Regions from separate parts of the Collinsella sp. TF10-11AT genome, predicted to be linked through region 1. Evidence: predicted binding sites of a transcription regulator. Region 1 holds the regulator's gene; the other holds the start of a gene.

Region 1 (9,485 bases):
TTATGGCCGAAACGCTGCGTCCGCGCAAGGTGCTCGAGACAAAGATTCGCATTACCGGCATTCCTATTCGCGCCGGATTCGACACGGATTACGATCGCGAGGAAGAGCTAGCTAAGTTCAACCTCCCCACCGACAAGACCGTCGTGCTGGTAATGGCCGGTGCCAGCTTGCCTCAACCGTACGTTCGCTTTCGCGCGGAGATGGACCGCACCCTCCCCTTCCTACGCAGCTTCGAAGACATGCACTTTGTCTTTTTGCCGGGCAAAGACACCGAATATGCCACCCGCCTCAAAACGCTCTTCGACGCCATGAAGCTCGAAAACGTCACGGTTCTGGACTATGTCGATGATATGGCAGCGCTTATGCACGGCTGCGACCTGGCAATTCTCAAATCGGGCGGACTCACCGTCACCGAATGCCTGTGCGCACACCTGCCGATGATCCTGCTGGGCAAGTCCTATGGCCAGGAAAAGGCCAACACCACCATGCTCACCGGCATGGGCGCCAGCATGCATGTCACCACCGCACGAGAGCTCATCGTTACCCTACGTCACTTGCACGATCATCCCGAATCACTCAAAGCCCTACTCATCAACGGCGAAGTACTACGCCGCCCCCACGCAGCCGAAGACATAGCCATCGCCGCCATGGAGCTCGTAGGCAAACCCCAAAAGCGCAAACGAGCCTTCTGCCGCTTCTACTGGGGCGAAAAACCTGCGCATATCAGGTAGCGTCTTAATGTCCGCTTACCTGCGGGAGGCCCCTATATATCATCCCATGCTCAAACATTCTCGCTTCGCTGCGAAACTGCGCGTGGGACGATATATAGGGGCCTCCCGCAGGTAAGCTGCGTTTACGTACTAGCAGCTATACCAGATTCCCCTCCAGTAGAATCTGCAAAGGGGAACCAGAAAATATAAATACAGTAAGTCGATGCGACAAAGGAGGCGTCCCTTTATCGCATCGACTTACTAGAAAAGTAAATATTGTTTCAAGCGAGTAACCGCCCGCCTGCCTCTCACACATATCGTTCCACGCGCAGTTTCGCAGCGAGCGAAGCGACGCGAGAATGTTTGAGCATGGAATGATATAGGTAAGCCCCGGGCGGGAGGGATACGAGCGCCCTAGGCGATGCCGCTGGAGCCGAAGCCTCCTTTGCCTCGGTCGGTTTCGTCTAGTTCTTCTACTTCTATAAGGTTGACCGTGGGGACTTCTTGGATGACGAGTTGGGCTATGCGGTCGCCTTTATTGATTTGAATGTTAATGGAGGGATTCAGATTGATGAGGATAACCTTGAGTTCTCCTCGGTAGTGGGCGTCGATGAGGCCCGGCGTATTGACTATAGACAGGCCCTGCTTGATGGCCAAGCCGCTGCGGGGCTGGACGAAGCCGGCGTAGCCATCGGGCAGGGCGATGGCCAGCCCCGTAGAGACCAGACGGCGTTCGAAGGGCTTCAGGACGCAGTCCTCGTTGGAGCGCAAATCCAAGCCGGCATCAGTGGGATGGGCGTATTTGGGAAGCTCGACGGTGGGATCGAGACGCTTTATGTTGACGGTAATGTTGGACATGGAATCACCTTAGCTTGTCGAGCTCTTGCAGAAACTCATCGACGTCTTTGAAATCGCGGTAGACCGAGGCAAAGCGGATGTACGCAACCTTGTCGATCTTGGCCAAGCGCTTGAGCACCATGTCACCCAACTCATGGGACGTGACGGCCGTCAGCGTGCGAGAGCGCAGCTCGACCTCGATGTCATCGATAATCTCATTGAGCTTCTTAGTGTCGATATCGCGCTTGATGGTGGCTCGCATCAAGCCGACGAGCAGCTTATTGCGATCGAACCGCTGCTTGGTTCCGTCTGACTTAATGACCTCGATAGGGTCCTCGCATCGCTCGAACGTTGTAAAGCGGTAGTTACACGAGCAACATTCGCGGCGACGCTTAATGGTGTTATTTGACTCCTGCATACGGGAATCAACGACGCGGGTATGTGCCTTGCCGCATTTGGGACAGCGCATGGTACCTCCTCTTAAACGATAACAAGGGTACCATGCGCAGCGCGATAATGATTACGAACGATCAGGAACCTTAAGATGCGCACCGGCGGCGAGCGAACCATGCTCCAGATGATTGACGCTACGGATCATGTCGGAAGTCTCTTGCGTGGAAAGGCCTTCGATTGGATATTCCTCGGCAAGCGACCAAAGAGAATCGCCAGGCTGAACGCGAATGGTCTCGTAGGTAATGTTGGAAACGGACTCGGCATACGCGGCGTGACGAGCGCTAAAGACCGACATAGCGAGGACAAAGAAGAGCGTAAGCGCAACGGCGACGGCGACAATCGTCGGAACCTTCGGGGCAACGCGGGCCGGCGCGACTACAGCCTGCTGATTGCGCGCAGGCTTTACGGTCAAAGGCTGAAAGCCGGAGCGGCCACCCTGAACAACCGTAAAAGTGGGTTCTGCAGGCGTCTCGAGCTTAAGGGCGAGGTTTCCCTGGACCATATTCGTTACGTTCATCATGTTCTCCTCTCGCGTGTTTTGCGGAGAACAGTTTTATCAAGCCGCGCGGACAAAAATGTCTAGCGCGAGAACGAATGTTCGGTTATTATTATCTTCGAACAGTTGTTCCTGTCAAGCAAAATTCGAACATTTGTTTGACATGGGTAGAGAGGATGCCCTGATGGCTCGCAAAATTACCAAGCGTCAGCAGCAAATTTACGACTTCATCAAGGAATATCAGCAGGAGAAGGGTTATCCGCCCAGCGTGCGCGAGATGGCTTCTGCCGTGGGCCTTTCCTCCCCCAGCACCGTGCACGCCCATCTCTCTGCCCTGGAGGCGCGCGGGCTACTCAAGCGCGATGCCACCAAACCGCGCGCCCTGGAACTCTTTAACGAGGATGGTTCCTCTGTCTCAATTTCTAAATCTGACGAGCCCACCGCACCTCGCGGAACGGTCTCGCTACCGCTCGTTGGTCGCGTCGCGGCTGGGATTCCCATTCTGGCCGAGCAGAATATCGAAGACACGTTTACTATCCCGACCGAAATCGCCACTGATCAGGGTTCCTTTATCCTTGAGGTGCATGGGAGCTCAATGATCAATGTCGGCATCTTCAATGGCGATTACATCATCGTCCGTGAACAAAAGAGTGCCATGAACGGCGAAATTGTCGTGGCCATGATTGATGGTTCGGCGACCGTCAAGACGTTCTACAAGGAGCAGGGGCGTGTGCGCTTGCAGCCCGAGAACGACACCATGGAACCTATTTATGCAACGAATCCCGTTATCCTGGGCAAAGTCGTCGGCTTGATGCGCCGGTTCTCGTAATGCAAAAACGCATAACCATATTTGATACCGTCCGCGGGTTTACGATGATTTCTATGGCAGGTTTTCACGCTTGCTATGATCTCGCCTACCTGTACGGCTGGGATATACCCTGGTTTACCCAGTCAGTCTTTCAAGACATCTGGCGCGCCAGCATCAGCTGGGTATTTTTGTTTATCGCCGGTTGGATGTGCACCCTTTCGCGCAACAATATCAAACGTGCCGCCAAATACGCCTTAGCAGCACTCGTTGTCTGGTTGGCAACAACACTTGTCTCAGTCGACGATTCGGTTAATTTTGGCATCATCTACTGCATGGCCGCATGCACCGGCATCGTAGCGTTGACCGATCCCGTCCTTAAGAAGATAGCGGCGAGATGGGGCATGCCCCTATGCCTTATGTTGTTCGCAATCACCTGGAGCATCCCCAAAACGATCTACCCTGTCCCCTACCTAGCGTGGCTGGGATTTCCGAGCCCTGGGTTTATCTCAGGTGATTACTACCCCATCATCCCGTTTATCTTTATGTATCTTGCAGGATACTTCGCCGCACACATAGCGCAGGGAATCGATAAGACCGTCCCTAGCTGGGCCTACGCCAACCCCCTGCCGGCGCTCGCCAGCCTTGGACGTCACGCTCTCCCCTTTTATCTGCTGCATCAGCCCATCATTCTGGGCATTTTGGAGCTCGTCTACTCGGTGCGATAACGCTCGAGCCGCGGTGCAATACGAGCCGGCAACTTCGCCACAATGCGAACGCCGTCCTCGAGATATTCCTCATGCAGAAGGGTTCCCTGCTCATGCACCAGCGTGATGAGAGCGCCCTCACGATACGGGATATCAGCGGAGAGCAACACATCGGTGGCAGCTGCCTCGCGAGCAATCCGGTCGACGAGATCGTCGAGGCCCTCGCCCGTTTGGGCCGAGAACAGAACGGCCTCCGGATAGCGACGACGGAAACTCAATCGATCGACGCTATCGAGAAGATCGATTTTATTGAATACGGTCAGCGTTAAACGCTCTCCGGCGCCGATCTCATCAAGCACGCGGTCGACAGCCTCCAGCTGCCGCTCATAGTCCTCGTCAGACGCATCTACGACTTTGAGAATTAGATCGGCACCCAAAACCTCGGACAGCGTCGATTTAAAGGCATCGACCAGACCATGGGGCAGCTTTTGAATAAAGCCGACGGTATCGGTAATCGTCATGCCGCGACCGCCGGGCAGACGATACGAACGCGTCGTCGGGTCGAGCGTAGCAAACAGCTTGTCCTGCGAAAGTACCGTAGAGCCGGTCAGACGATTGAGTAACGTCGATTTACCGGCATTGGTATAACCGGCTAACGCGACGCGAAACGCCGGTGACTCAATGCGACTCTTGGATTGGACATCGCGACGCTGTTCAACCTGCTTGAGCTCACGACGAAGCGCAGTGATCTTATTACGAATGAGGCGACGGTCGACCTCGAGCTGACTTTCGCCCTGACCAAAACGTGAGCCGATGCCGCCGCGCGTCTGCTCCTTGGCGAGATGGCTCCACATGCCACGCAGGCGAGGCAACAAATATTGAAGCTGTGCCAGCTGTACCTGCAGGCGTCCCTCACGCGTCTGAGCATGCAGGCCAAAGATATCCAGGATCAGTGCTGTACGATCGATAATCTTTACCGGCTCGCCCACGGCTTTCTCCAAATAGGATTGCTGCGAGGGGGTCAGGTCGTCGTCAAAAATAACGACATCGGCATCCATGCGATGCACCAGGCCGCACAGCTCTTCAACCTTACCGGAACCGATAAACGATTTAGGATACGGCTTTACCAAACGCTGCGACAAGCGTGCCACGCACCGGGCACCAGCTGTGTGAGCAAGACGCTCCAGCTCATCAAGCGAGCGATCGAGCGGCCATGCATTGTCGCGCCACTCAACACCAACTAAAATGGCACGCTCGGGCTCGGGTGCCGTGGGAACAAGGGGGAAACGGGCCATTAGGCAGCCTCAATACGATGCAGGATATCCTCAACGACCTCATCGATCGTACATTCATCCATATCAAACCACACGATACGGTCATCGCGCTTAAACCACGAAAGCTGACGCTTGGCATAACGACGCGAACGCATCTTAATGAGTTCGCGGGCCTCATCCATGCTCATCACGCCATTGAAAGCATCAATGATCTCTTTATAGCCAATTGCCTGCATCGACGTCAGGGCATCTCCCAGACCCTGGGCCATAAGACCGCGGACCTCATCGACAAGACCCTGCTCAAACATCAGATCGACGCGCAGATTAATGCGCTCGTAGAGCACCTCGCGATTACGCGTCAGACCAAACCATAGGGCATGATAATGCTCGCGCGGAACACTAAACTGACTTTTTTGTTGTGCATAGGAGATACCATCATCATGCATCTCGAGCGCACGAATCACACGGCGCACGTTATGGGGATGAATAACAGCAGCCGATTCTGGATCGCGCTCGGCAAGCAGGGCATGCAGTTCTTCCTCGCCAATACGCTCGGCAAGCTCCTGATAGCCCGCACGGCGATCGTCCTCAAGTTCACCCGAGGGAAAGTCCATCTCATCAAGGGCAGCCTTGAGATACAGCCCCGTACCTCCGCAAAAAACCGGCAGGCAACCCGAACCAAGGAGACGTTCAACATGCGCGCGAGCGTCAGCCTGATAAAGCGCAGCAGAATATGCTACACCCGGCTCTACAATGTCGACGAGACGCAGCGGCGCCGTACACTCATCGGGCGCCATCTTTGCGGTACCGATGTCCATGCCGCGATAGATTTGCATCGCATCGCACGACAGCACTTCGGACGAAAGACGAGCTGCCAAACGGTCGGCAACATCACTCTTACCAACCGCTGTCGGACCGACGATCGCAACGGCGGAAAGGCCTGCCCCGGGAGAAACCATTAGCGCGGCTCGCCCACAACGGAACCGGACAAATACCAGGTCTTGGCAACGTCAACGTTAACATCAACGATCTTGCCAACAAGCTGATCGATGCTGTAACCCTCGGGGATAGGCGCATGCACGGTCTGATTCTTGGGACTCTTGCCCAGCAGGACCGCATCGTTCTTTTTACTCGTTCCCTCAATGAGCGCGGGAACCACAGTATGAAGCTCACCCTGGTTATACTCGTGTGCCGTGGTCTCGATAACCTTAACCAGGCGATTGAAACGCTCGAGAATAACCTCATGCGGCGTAGGATCGTCAATCTCGGCGGCCGGGGTACCGGCGCGCTTGGAATAGATGAAGGTATAGGCCTGAGCATAGCGGACCGTCTCGGCAAGTGAGAGCGTCTGCTCAAAGTCTTCTTCAGTCTCGCCCGGGAAGCCAACGATAATGTCGGTCGAGAGCGCGATATCGGGCATGCGGTTGCGAATGCGATCGACCAGGCCCAGATAGTCCTCGCGTGTATAACGGCGATTCATCTCTTTGAGGATCCGCGTCGAACCTGACTGGACGGCCAGGTGCAGTTGCGGCATTACGGCAGGTGTCTCGGCCATGGCGTCGATGGTCTCGGGCAGCAGGTCCTTAGGATGCGAAGACGTAAAGAAGATGCGCTCCACGCCCGTATCGCCCACGGCACGCAGCAAATCGGCAAAACGCGGCTTGCCAAACAGATCGCGACCATATGAGTTAACGTTTTGGCCCAGCAGCGTAATCTCACGCACGCCCTGGCGCACCAGACCGGTCACCTCGTCGACAATCTCCTCGAAGGGGCGGCTCTTTTCGCGACCGCGTACGTACGGCACGATGCAATAGGTGCAGAAATTATTGCAGCCTGTCATGATGGGCACCCAGGCGTGATACTGGGTCTCGCGATGCCACGGCATGCTCATGGCGTCCGTATCCTCATGCTCATTGGTGCGGATATGACGCTTACCATCAAGGAACGCCTCGGCAATGAGCTCGGCCACATGTGCAATGGAATGCGTGCCAAAGATGACATTGACGTTATCGACGTTGGTGAGCAGGCCCTCGCCATCGCGCTGCGCGATGCAACCGCCAACGGCAACCACGCGCTTGCCCGAAGGCGAAGGCGGCAGGCTTTTGCAGGAATTGCACTGACCGTACAGGCGAGTATCGGCGGCCTCGCGCACGCAGCACGTCATGAAGACAACGATATCGGCATGCGCGGGATCGAACGCCATGAGGCAGCCATACGAATCAAGCAGACCGCTCACACGCTCGGAGTCGTGCTGATTCATCTGGCAGCCAAAGGTGCGGATAAAGTAGGTTTTACCGGCAAGAATATCGCGTACGGAACGCTGGTCCATGTGCATAAGTCCTAACGATGGGGAGCGAAACAAGGCAAGCAGAAGCTATGCCACAGGCTTAACATCATCCATGACGACGTTATCCATAGCAGCTCGATTGATCTGGTGAACGTAGATAGAAAGGCGGATGGCCGTGCGCGACTCCCCGTTAATGAGGATGTCGGAGAACACGGGCGCGCAGGAAATATCAAAACCGGTTGGAATCAAAAAACCGCGCGCGATAGCAACGGCCTTAATAGCCTGGTTGACGGCACCGGCGCCGACACACTGGATGTTGACGGGTACACCATCCTTGACCATGCCGGCGATGGCGCCGGCAACGGACGCGGGCGATGATTTGCTTGATACCTTCAGGCAATCCATGAAGAAACTCCTGCATTTAAAAGTACGTTTTAACTGCAATAACTGTATCGTACCGAGTGGACTCGGTAAAGGCACTATTCCTCTTTGGCAAGATCAAAGGTCACGGTGATTCGATCACGCGAAACACGGATCTTTGGGTCGCCGCAAAGGTTGAGATAGTACCGGGTGGCAAGGTCATTAAAGTCGCGTTCCACAGCGCGCGAAAACTGTGCCATGTCATCCTTGGCAATACGTAGCCCGCGACGATCCTTCGCGAGATCGACAGGAGCCGGCGCATGCGAGGACGATTCACGCTCGCGCAGCAGACGCGCGGTCACACCGCGAACGGGCTTAATCTGCCCTGCCAAAATGCGATGGGCCGTGCGCTCGGACATCTCAAGACCCAAACCCGAACAAATACGGATAAAGTCCTCGGCATCAGAAGCAAGGCCTAAACGATCGACAACCGGAAGCTCGCTCTCGTCATCAATGAACAGGAGACGAGACGTATCGAGCCGACTTGACGCTTGAGCATAAAGGGTCGCGGCAATCTCAGACGGAGAACCGAGATAGACATCGCAACCACGCAACTCCTCGAGCGCAAACTCACAAGCAGCGCGAATAATATTATGTGGACCGCGAGCGCAGACATAACGTCCGTCCTCATCCTTGACGGCCTGGGGCCAGCTGGACTGATCGGCACGCTCACTGAGGCGGTCGGCCGCAACGCTCACCTTGAAGGCTGAACCAAGATCGACGCCGGACGTGACCACACGGGCCTCGTCGGTGTTCTGCTTGATCGAAAACAATGCCATGCCACGACCGTGAACGCCCCAACGGTCCATCTTCATGCTCTCGAGCTTGGAGGTAACGCGGGCATCAAAGATTCGCTCTTGCATATCCTGCGGAACGCCAGAACCGTTATCCAGAAAGACAAGCGTGCGGACGCCATCTTCCTTGGTCGTGGCGAGATAGACCTTGTCGGCGCCGGCATCGCGAGCATTACGGAGCATTTCGATGACGATGTCCTCGACATGCTGAATGTCGTGCTTAGCCTGGCGCCGCTCGGCCTCCGAAACGCGGAGGCGGACATACCCCTCGCCAAGGTTCTCCTCGACGCGAAGGTTGCCCTCCCCCGACATCGACGCGATAAATGAGATGAGCTCGTTCGCGTCGCTCATGTTATTTAGCGATATCGACAGCGCGGCTCTCGCGAATCACGACGACGCGCACCTGACCGGGATACTCCATCTCTTCCTCGATCTGATGGGCGATATCGTGAGCCAGGACCGTGGACTGGGCATCGGAGATCTTGTCCGGCTGGACCATGACGTGGACCTCGCGACCGGCCTGCATGGCATAGGTACGTTCGACGCCGTCATGGGAGTTGGCGATCTCCTCGAGCTTCTCAAGACGCTTGATGTAGTTCTCGGCAGACTCGCGACGGGCACCGGGGCGAGAGGCAGAGACAGCATCGGCGGCCTGCACCAGGACATCGAGCACCGTGTTGGGGTCGACATCGGCATGGTGAG
Region 2 (9,485 bases), on a different contig from region 1:
AGCGGTTCTGAACGTCAGTTTAGCCTTGTCATCTCAATCGAGTGGGGGTTGACCATTTTGAACATAACCGTGCATCTCGTTGACGTTTCTGCGATCGATCCCGGCGAGACCGTTGATATGGCATCAATCGCGGGACGTTATGCCTCGCGTGCCTCCAATGGAGATCTCCCCATTGCGTCTCGGAGGGAAGCTGCGGGCGTGGGTCTGCTGCTTCGCGACGCCCTGGGTGTCTTCGACGACACCCAGCTTGCGCGCTCTGCTTTCGGCAAGATCGAGCTTGCGGATGGGGAGGCCCCCTCTATTTCCATTTCACATGGCGGAAGCGTGGCCGTCCTCGCTGTTTCCGATGTTGCTCGGTCGGTCGGAGGACCTATTGGCGTGGATATCGAGGCGGTCGATGAGATTGTACCTATTGCGGTTGAGCGTATGGCGAGCTCAAGGGAACGGGCCTGGATTGACGCTGCGGCAGATTCGCAGGAACGCGCCTTTCGGCTGTGTCGGGTTTGGACGCGTATCGAAGCCGTCCTGAAGGCGGAGGGGTCCGGCTTTTCAATCGATCCCCGCAAAGACGGGTTGCCGAGCGGATGGTTTACTTCCTCGGTGGTGTTTGGCCAGTGTGTCATCTCTTGTGCAGCGCGTTCTATGCCCCATATCGCCATTGAGGAGCATGCCTTTCGGGTAGCATAGTAGCCAATCGCCAACAGGGGAGGCCTTCTATGTCACTGAACGCTAAAAACGATATTGCTTCGCGGATCGAAGGCGCCGTCTTTGAACTTATGGCGACAACGCCTGTGCAATCGATTAAGGTCACCGACGTACTCCGTCTTGCCCATACATCAAAATCAACCTTCTATCGTTGCTACCGCTCTGTCGATGATGTGGTCAAGCGCTTTGAAGATGAGCTGCTCCAGAACATGCAAGACATTAACGACGTTGCCCTTGAGGCTCGTTTTGGTGATGCGCAGCTTGATCCCACGCCCACGATGATCAAGCGCATGGAAATCCTCAAGGCCAATCGCTCGAAAGTCCTGGCGCTTAACAGCGATAACGGTGATCCCGTGTTTGCACACAAGGCAACGATCTTCATGCATGACTATTTTCGCGATCGTTTGCGGTCGACGTTTTCGGATGAGACGGACCTCGATCTGTATCTTGCTTTTGCGCTTGCGGGCCACCATAACCTCATCCAGTATTGGCTCGAAGTCCGGCCTGACCTTGAGGCACGAACCGTTGCCGCCGCGCTCAATCGCATGTTCTACGCACCGCTCTTTGTCGACGATACCTCGCGCCATTGGCACCCACGTATCCCCGATTTTGAAAAGCCACTCGGGTGAGCGGCTGTTTTTTAGGGATGAACGGTTGCGCATGCAGCGAACTCAAAGTGCTCCAACCCTATGAATCGGTTTTAAGCACGGTCATTTATCTGCTATTTGGAACGAAATTAAGCTATGCGTACCAAATGATGGGACATATAACGGCTTTTTGTCCCACAACACCAAATAAACCCCTCATAAACTAAAGCTACGTTCAAAAGAACCACTGCAGTAGTTCAACGTGTGACGGCACAGAAAAGCCGCGAGCGCTCTCTCACCTTCGCTCGCGGCCGGACTGCGCCATCACTCCGTACACCCTCACATGATTAGGATGTGATATTCAGTGGTTACGCTCGGAAAGAACATGCGCAGCGTCTCGATTGTAGGCGTAGGCTGCACCCCGTTCAAGGATTTTGAGGAGCATCCCGAGACCCAGGGCATTGGCGAGGGCGAGGCGTTTGGCTATGCTGCCCTCGAGGCAATTGCCGATGCCGGTCTTGAGCCCCGCGATATCGACTTTTTCTACCACGGCAGCGCCAATCCGTATCTTGTTGGCGATTGCATTACCCCCAACATGCAGGTTGCCGATTGGTTTGGCGTTCGCGCCAAGGGTTCCGTCCATCATTCCGAGGCTTGCTGCACGGGCTACGTCGCCCTTGAGCAGGCCGTGATGGCAGTCGCCTCCGGTGCCTACGATGTCGTCCTTACGGGTGCCTGCGATTTGGCTTCGACCCTTCCCGTTGAGCACATGCCCTCGCATATTCGCCAGGACTTTACGCTTGACGTCATGATTCCCTCGCTCGATAAGATCTATGACCGCGCGTATGGTCGCCCGCTCGATGGTGCCTTTGGCGTGTCGTTCGACAACTGGATCAACGAGTATTCGATGCAGTACGACCTTACTGCCGATCAGATCGATGACGCCCTGAACGGCCTTACCAAGAGCCTTCGCCGCGGTGCCGTCCTGAATCCCCTTGCCTGGTACGAGACCACGGTCGAGGAGGATGCGAAGGCGGCTGGGTTCGATACCGCCGACGAGTATCTCAAGAGCATGTACAACCCGCGCGTTACGCAGTACCTGCGCGTTACCGGCTTTGAGAAGAAATGCGACGGTGCCGCCGCTGTTGTCGTGATGCCCACGGAGAAGGCCAAGGCCATGGGTGTCCCGTATGCACCTATCGAGGTTCTGGGCACGGGCGCCTCTGCCGTCGAAGCCGGCCTGCTTCACAACGAGCACTGGGCTACCGAGCTTGCTGCCAAGCAGGTCTACGACCTTACCGGCGTGAGCCCCGATGAGATCGACCTGTTTATGTGCAATGACTTCTTCCTGGCTTCCGAGATCGTCTCGGCCGAGGAGTGCGGCTATATTCCGCGCGGCGAGGCTTGGAAGTATGCGATCGATGGCCGCACCGCTTTTGACGGCGATAAGCCCATCAACCCGCACGGTGGCCGTTGCAACTTCGGCCACGCTCATGGCGCATCCGGTATCGCCGATATCGTCGAGGCCGTCAAGCAGATGCGCGGCGTCGCCGGTGCAACCCAGATGAAGAAGATTCCTGAGACGGCCTTCCTGCGCGGTTTTGGCGGTTCTCAGAATGTGCGCTGCCAGATTCTTCGTACCGTCGCCTAAGCGACCGCGGTTTTCGATTTCCCATAAGGAGTATTCTCATGCAACTCAAAGATATGGAGCCCGTGGTCAAGAAGTTCTACACGGGTCTTGAAGAGGGCATCTATTGGGCACGTCAGTGCCCCGAGTGCGGAGCCGTCGAGTTTCCGCCTCACCTTGCCTGCAATGCCTGCGGCTACCACAAGACCGATTGGGTCCAGGTTTCCGGTCACGGCCATCTGATCGATTTTACCCTGCCTGGTCCGCAGAACGACAAGCCCTACCTCAAGGAGTATGGCAAGTACGCCTACGGCGCCGTCGATATTGACGAGGGTTCTCAGTACACCTACGTCATCTACGGCATTACCAAGAAGAAGGCCCCCGAGATCCGCGCCAAGCTCATGGCGGGCGAGACCGTTGGTGTCCATGCCAAGGTCATCGATCGACCGGGTTACAAAGAGCTCACGTTTGAGCTTGACGACTAGGTTTTCACCCTTTTAACAATTCGATTCCTCTCTTAGGCCACGGCGGGACCCGTGTCTCCAGCCCGCCGTGGCCGCCCCTCTTTTTATCTTAGAAAGGCACCATCATGAACGAAGAACTCACTCAGCAGATCTGCGATTTTGCCAAGTCCGCTTACAACTACGATGGCGATGTGACCCCCGAGACGACGTTTGAGACCCTGGGCAAGGGCTCGATGAAGATGATCGCCCTGACCTCCATGATCGAGAACGAGCTCGATGCCGAGGTCCCCGTTCGCGAGGTCATGGTCATGAAGACCATCGGCGAGCTTATCGAGCGCACTGCCGAAGAGATGGAGTAGCTGCCATGGACCTGATGCAGACCCTGCGCGAGCAGGCTGCCGCCAAGCCTATGCGCGTTGCTTTTCCCGAGGGCGAAAACGAGACCATGATGCAGGCGGTCGCAAAGATCGCCGCCGAGCATCTTGCCGAATGTGTGCTGGTCGGCGACGGCGGTAAGCTCAAGGAGCTTGCCGATGAGCGCGGCATCTCCCTTGACGGCATCGAGATTGTCGATGTGACCGACGAGGAGGCGAACGCTGCCTGCTGCGAGCGCTACCTTTCGCATCCGAATTGCAAGTTTAAGCCCAAGGGCGCCGCGCGCCGTATGGCGCGTCCGCTTGAGCGCGCCCTGATTTTGCAGGTGCTCGGCGATGTCGACGTAATGTTCGCCGGCATTGATAACGCCACGGGCGATATTATCCTGGCGGGTCAGACCATCGTCGGCCTTGCCGACGGGGTGGACACCGTGAGCTCGTGCGGTATCGCCGACATTCCCAACTGGAACGGCGGCGAAGGTGGCCTTTTGGCTTTTGGCGATTCCGCCGTTTGCGTCGACCCTACGAGCGAGGAACTTGCCTCGATCGCGATTTCGTCGAGCGAAACGGTGCGCTCGCTGACCGGATGGGATATCCGTTGCGCGCTGCTTTCGCATTCGACTGACGGCTCGATGGATAACGAACTCGTCGACAAAGTACGCCGCGCTCGCGAGATTGCCAACGATCGCCGTCCCGACCTTGCCATCGACGGCGAGTTCCAGTTTGACTCGGCGATTAACCCCAAGGTTGCGGCCAAGAAGGTACGTCGTGAGTCCGCTGTTGCGGGACAGGCCAACGTGGTCATCTGGCCTGATATCAACGTGGGCAATATCGGCGTCAAGATCATCCAGAACCTGACCGGCGCCAATGCTTACGGCCCCATGCTTCAGGGCTTCAAGAAGATCGTGTGCGATTGCTCGCGCTCTGCGCCCGTCGACGAGATCGTCGGCAACGTGGTGATGAGCTGCGTGCGCGCCCAGGCGCTTAAGGAGGCTTAAGATATGTCCGATAAAAAGACTCCCTGGCGCATCCTGGTAATCAACCCGGGTTCCACTTCCACGAAGGTGGGCGTTTTTGAGGGTGATGAGTGCAAGCTCAGCAAGAACGTTGCGCACGATGCGAAGGACCTCGCCCAGTTCGATGGGGTTTCGGCTCAGATGCCGTATCGCTGCGATCTGATTCTTGGAGCACTGGGGGAGGCGGGCCTGAAGCTCGAGGACTTTGATGCATTTGTCGGTCGCGGCGGCGGCTTGCTTTCGTTGCCCGGCGGCACGTATGCCATCAATGAGGTCATGCTCGAGCATGCCCGCATCGGTGCGAACGGCATTCAGCACCCGGCGCAGCTTGGCCCCCAGATTGCCCATGAGTTCGCTTCAAAGACGGGCAAGCCCTCTTTTGTGGTGAATCCTCCCGATACCGATGAGCTGTGCGACCTCGCACGTATGACGGGCATTAAGGGCGTGTATCGAAACGTGCACCTGCACGCCCTTAATCTTAAAGAGACCGCCATTCGTCACGCGGCAAAGCTCGGTCGCGCATATGACGAGTGTAACTTTATTGTTTGTCATATCGGCGGTGGCATTTCGATTTCCGCTCACCTTAAGGGCAAGATGGTCGACGGCAACGACATCGTCGGCGGCGAGGGCCCCATGGCGCCGACGCGCTGTGGCTCGGTCCCCGCAATCGAGGTCGCGAAGTATACGGCGGAACATGGTCTCGACGTTGCCCGCGCCCATTGCATGAAGACCGGTGGCTTCGTTGACCTTTTGGGTACGTCCGATGCCATCGAGGTGTGTGAACGTGCCGCTGCGGGCGATAAGGCTGCAGCACGCGCTTGGGATGCAATGGTTTACCAAATCTGCAAGTGGATTGGCGAGATGGCCTGCGTGCTGAAGGGCGACGTCGACGGCATCTTGCTCGGAGGCGGCATGGTCCACAGCAAGGAGCTCGTTGCCTCGATTGAGGAATGCTGCTCTTGGATCGCTCCCGTATCGGCTTATCCCGGCGAGTTTGAGCTCGAGGCGATGGCGTCTGGCGCCTGCCGCGTGCTCGATGGTGTCGAGGAAGCGCTCGTGTACAGCGGAGAACCCGTGTTCACCGGATTCAACGACTAATAGTGCTGTGTTTGGGGCGGCCGCTGGTGATGTCTGGCCGCTCCGACCCTTTTCTTTAAGTGTAAGGATGGATCATGGATAAAACCAAGATCAAGTACCTGGTGGGCATTTACGCAGCCGCCATGTGCATCATGGGCATGCTCGTGCCCGTTCCCATCGTGGCCTCTGTTGCGGCCGCGTTTCCCAACGAGAACATCGCTGCCGTTCAGATGATTATCGGCATCATCCCGTTGATGATGGCGTTGTCCGCCATGCTCGTCTCTTCACAGCTTGCCTCTCGCGTGTCCAAGAAGAAGACGACGCTCGTCGGTCACATTATCGTGATGCTGGCAGGCGCCTCGGTGCTGGTGTTCCACGACTCGCTCGGCCAAGTCTTAGCGGCTTCTGCTGTCATGGGCCTTGGTCTCGGTGCCGTGCAGAATTCAACGGACGCTCTTATCGCGGATTACTTTGGCGGAAAGCAGCGCTCGTTTGTCATGGGCATCTACTCCACTTTTGTTGCACTGGGCGGCATTATCTGGACGATGGTTTCCGGCATCTTGGGTTCTGCCGAGTGGTTCCACAGCTATGCGGCGTACTTCATCATGATCATTTTCATCGTAATCGAGGCTGTTTGCCTTCCTGAGGGTCATCTTGAGCCCAAGCGCGAGGTCAACGTGTTTGCCAATATGCCTAAAGAGGTCGCGATTATCACGCTCATGAGCTTTGTGTTCGTACTTACGTTCCAGCTCTTTAGCTCCAATGTCTCGCTGCTTGTCGTGGGCCGTGGCTTTGGCGGTACCGTGGAGGCCGGTCTTGCCTCTACCGTTATGACCGTTGCCGGTATTGCGGCTGGTCTTTTGGTCGGTCCGCTGTTTGCCAAGTTTAAGAACCTGGCTATGCCGATCGCGTGGGGCGTGACGCTCGTCGGCCTGGGCCTGACGCTGGTTGCGCCCGCCTTTATGGTGCTGTGCGTTGCGGGTTTTGTCGTTGCGCTGGGCAAGGAGACCTACGTGCCGCTGGAGGGCAATTTTGCCGCCGGCAACTCTGCCCCCGAGGGACGTGCGTTTAACCTCGCCATTGGCATGGCAGGTATCAACTTTGGCATGGCATTGTCTCCCATTGTGTTTGAGGCCGTGACGTCGCCGTTTGGTGCAACGATTGACCAGAAGTTCATCGCCGGCATGATCGTCTGTGCGGCTTGTGTCGTCTTTGGCGCCATTAAGTATCGCAAGCTCACCCCGGCCCAGCTTGCCGAGGCCGAGAAGATGGCGGCCGGCGGCGAGGCGGAGTAGCCGCTCGAGTAGTTGCTTTGCCGCACATCATGTTTTATCGGGGCCGCCGACATATGCCGGCGGCCCTCTTTCTATCAATGACTTTGAAAGGCTTACGGCTATGAAGTTACCTGTCAGGCGCGTTATCGGTATTCTCAACGGCTTCTTTAACCCGCTATTGCTCTGCGCGTTTCTCCCCATCATTGAAGGGGCGCCTGGCTTGGATCTGACGGGCCCCACGGGCTTTTGGGGACAACTCATCGTGGCCACGGTGATCGCCGAGGTTCTGAGCGCACTCCCGCTGTTTGGCAAAACGGTTGGTATGTGCCTGGACTTTTTTGGTTTTGAGCAGGGGAGTGCATCACACAAGATCGCCGGTACGGTCATCGGTGCCACGCTCCTTTTTATGGTGATCGGTTTTGGCGAGATTGCCTTCCAAGGAGGATTCGGAACGATTGAAGGCCGTACGTTCTTCGCGCGTTGGGCCGGCCTCGTCACAAAGGGATGGGCCTTTGTGGTTATCGCCGGCGTGCTGCTCGATCCCTTTACAGCGGCTCTCGGCCGCATGATGGTTCGCGAAGAGAGGTAATAGATCCTCGCCTATCGAATGCCGGCGGACGGGGCGCCGGGGCTGTAGTCTTCCGAGCGTTTACAGTCCTGTCGCTCCGTCCGCCGGCATTCGACCGCAACATGTTGGTCAAGCATAATCTTTTGGATTCTTTTGGCGTGAGCGGCTTGGTTTTGGTAGGATTTGTCAGCGGCGCGGTTGAGGGGGTTTCAAAACTGCCGTGCAGGTAGTCGAGCTGATAACGTTTTAGCACTCTGCCAAGAGCCCTTCATTTTTAATGCGTTTGCAAAATGACTAATTGCTTTGACCTGCTGAAACACTATATGTTGTGTTTGACCTAAAAAAAGAATACAGGATATAGATGCCTCTTTGTCGTATGATAGATGGCGGACAGAGAACGAAGACCTTAACTGCCTCTTTTGAACGTGTCCTTGAGCCGCTTGATCGGCTTCTGGGAATGTCCGCATGGAGGCTTATGGTTTATCGAGAACACAGATTGCGCGACGGCGCCGCAAGACAGGGACAGGCCCTGCCGGGCATCGTTTGGCTCTGAAGCGCAATGAGGCTACGATGCGAAAGAGGCAAGAGGATGAAGATCATCAAGCGCAGCGGCACCGAGGTTGTCTTTGACATCGATAAGATCGTCAATGCCATCCGCGCCGCCAACTTGGAGGTCGAGGAGAGCTCTCGTCTAACCGACCGCCAGGTGGTTTACGCGGCACAAAACGTCGCCGAGGCATGCGAGAACGCGGGCCACACCGTTTCGGTCGAGGAGATCCAGGATTTGGTCGAGGACGAGATCATGCGTCTCGACTGCTACGAGGTTGCTCGCCACTACATCATCTATCGCTATGTTCAGAGCCTGAAGCGCCAGAAGAACACGACCGACGACAAGATTCTGTCGCTGATCGAGTGCAATAACGAAGAGGTCAAGCAGGAGAACTCTAACAAGAACCCGACCGTCAATTCCGTCCAGCGTGACTATATGGCCGGCGAGATTTCCAAGGACCTGACTCAGCGTGTGCTGCTGCCCCAGGAGATCGTGGATGCCCACAATGAGGGCCTGATCCACTTCCACGATTCTGACTACTTTGCCCAGCACATGCATAACTGCGACCTGGTGAACCTGGAGGACATGCTCCAGAACGGCACCGTTATCTCGGGCACGCTGATCGAGAAGCCGCACAGCTTCTCGACTGCCTGCAACATCGCGACGCAGATTATCGCCCAGGTTGCTTCCTCCCAGTACGGCGGCCAGTCTATTTCGCTGACCCATCTTGCCCCGTTTGTTGAGGTGAGCCGTCAAAAGATTCGCGGCGAGGTTGCCCGCGAGCTCGAGGAGCTCGGTGTTTCGGCATCTGCCGAAAAGGTCCGTGAGGTCGTTGAGGACCGTCTGCGCGATGAGATCCGTCGCGGCGTCCAGACGATTCAGTATCAGGTCGTGACCCTTATGACCACCAATGGCCAGGCGCCGTTCGTGACGGTCTTTATGTATCTCAATGAGGCCCGTACGCCCCAGGAGAAGCACGACCTTGCCATGATCGTGGAGGAGACGCTTCGTCAACGCTATGAGGGCGTTAAGAACGAAGCCGGTGTGTGGATTACCCCGGCATTCCCCAAGCTTATCTATGTACTCGAGGACGATAACGTTCACGAGAATTCTCCGTACTTCTACCTGACCCAGCTGGCTGCCAAGTGCACCGCCAAGCGCATGGTGCCCGATTACATCTCCGAGAAGAAGATGCGCGAGCTCAAGCTGTCGAAGGGCGAGACCGCCGGCAACGGCGATTGCT

The links. Region 1 encodes NrdR, which represses ribonucleotide reductase genes. Its sites were predicted from a motif close to AAACACNATATATNGTGTTT; they were not measured.
Region 2: the regulator NrdR is predicted to act here: its motif matches at 8,007-8,026, upstream of nrdD (anaerobic ribonucleoside-triphosphate reductase).

The regions. Positions count from the first base shown of each region.
Region 1 covers NZ_QSQW01000002.1:253,941-263,425, reverse strand. Annotated here, with positions in the region: gene DXC99_RS02645 (glycosyltransferase) at 1-731, shown strand, start outside; gene dut (dUTP diphosphatase) at 1,125-1,568, opposite strand; gene nrdR (transcriptional regulator NrdR) at 1,573-2,016, opposite strand; gene DXC99_RS02630 (LysM peptidoglycan-binding domain-containing protein) at 2,068-2,517, opposite strand; gene lexA (transcriptional repressor LexA) at 2,681-3,325, shown strand; gene DXC99_RS02620 (heparan-alpha-glucosaminide N-acetyltransferase) at 3,379-4,029, shown strand; gene hflX (GTPase HflX) at 4,014-5,303, opposite strand; gene miaA (tRNA (adenosine(37)-N6)-dimethylallyltransferase MiaA) at 5,303-6,241, opposite strand; gene miaB (tRNA (N6-isopentenyl adenosine(37)-C2)-methylthiotransferase MiaB) at 6,241-7,611, opposite strand; gene DXC99_RS02600 (stage V sporulation protein S) at 7,657-7,974, opposite strand; gene DXC99_RS02595 (ATP-binding protein) at 8,049-9,134, opposite strand; gene rny (ribonuclease Y) at 9,136-9,485, opposite strand, start outside.
Region 2 covers NZ_QSQW01000009.1:2,342-11,826, forward strand. Annotated here, with positions in the region: gene DXC99_RS06950 (4'-phosphopantetheinyl transferase superfamily protein) at 199-687, shown strand; gene DXC99_RS06955 (TetR/AcrR family transcriptional regulator C-terminal domain-containing protein) at 717-1,334, shown strand; gene DXC99_RS06960 (thiolase family protein) at 1,657-2,943, shown strand; gene DXC99_RS06965 (Zn-ribbon domain-containing OB-fold protein) at 2,982-3,404, shown strand; gene DXC99_RS06970 (acyl carrier protein) at 3,509-3,742, shown strand; gene DXC99_RS06975 (phosphate acyltransferase) at 3,748-4,755, shown strand; gene buk (butyrate kinase) at 4,759-5,871, shown strand; gene DXC99_RS06985 (MFS transporter) at 5,946-7,145, shown strand; gene DXC99_RS06990 (hypothetical protein) at 7,246-7,713, shown strand; gene nrdD (anaerobic ribonucleoside-triphosphate reductase) at 8,282-9,485, shown strand, end outside.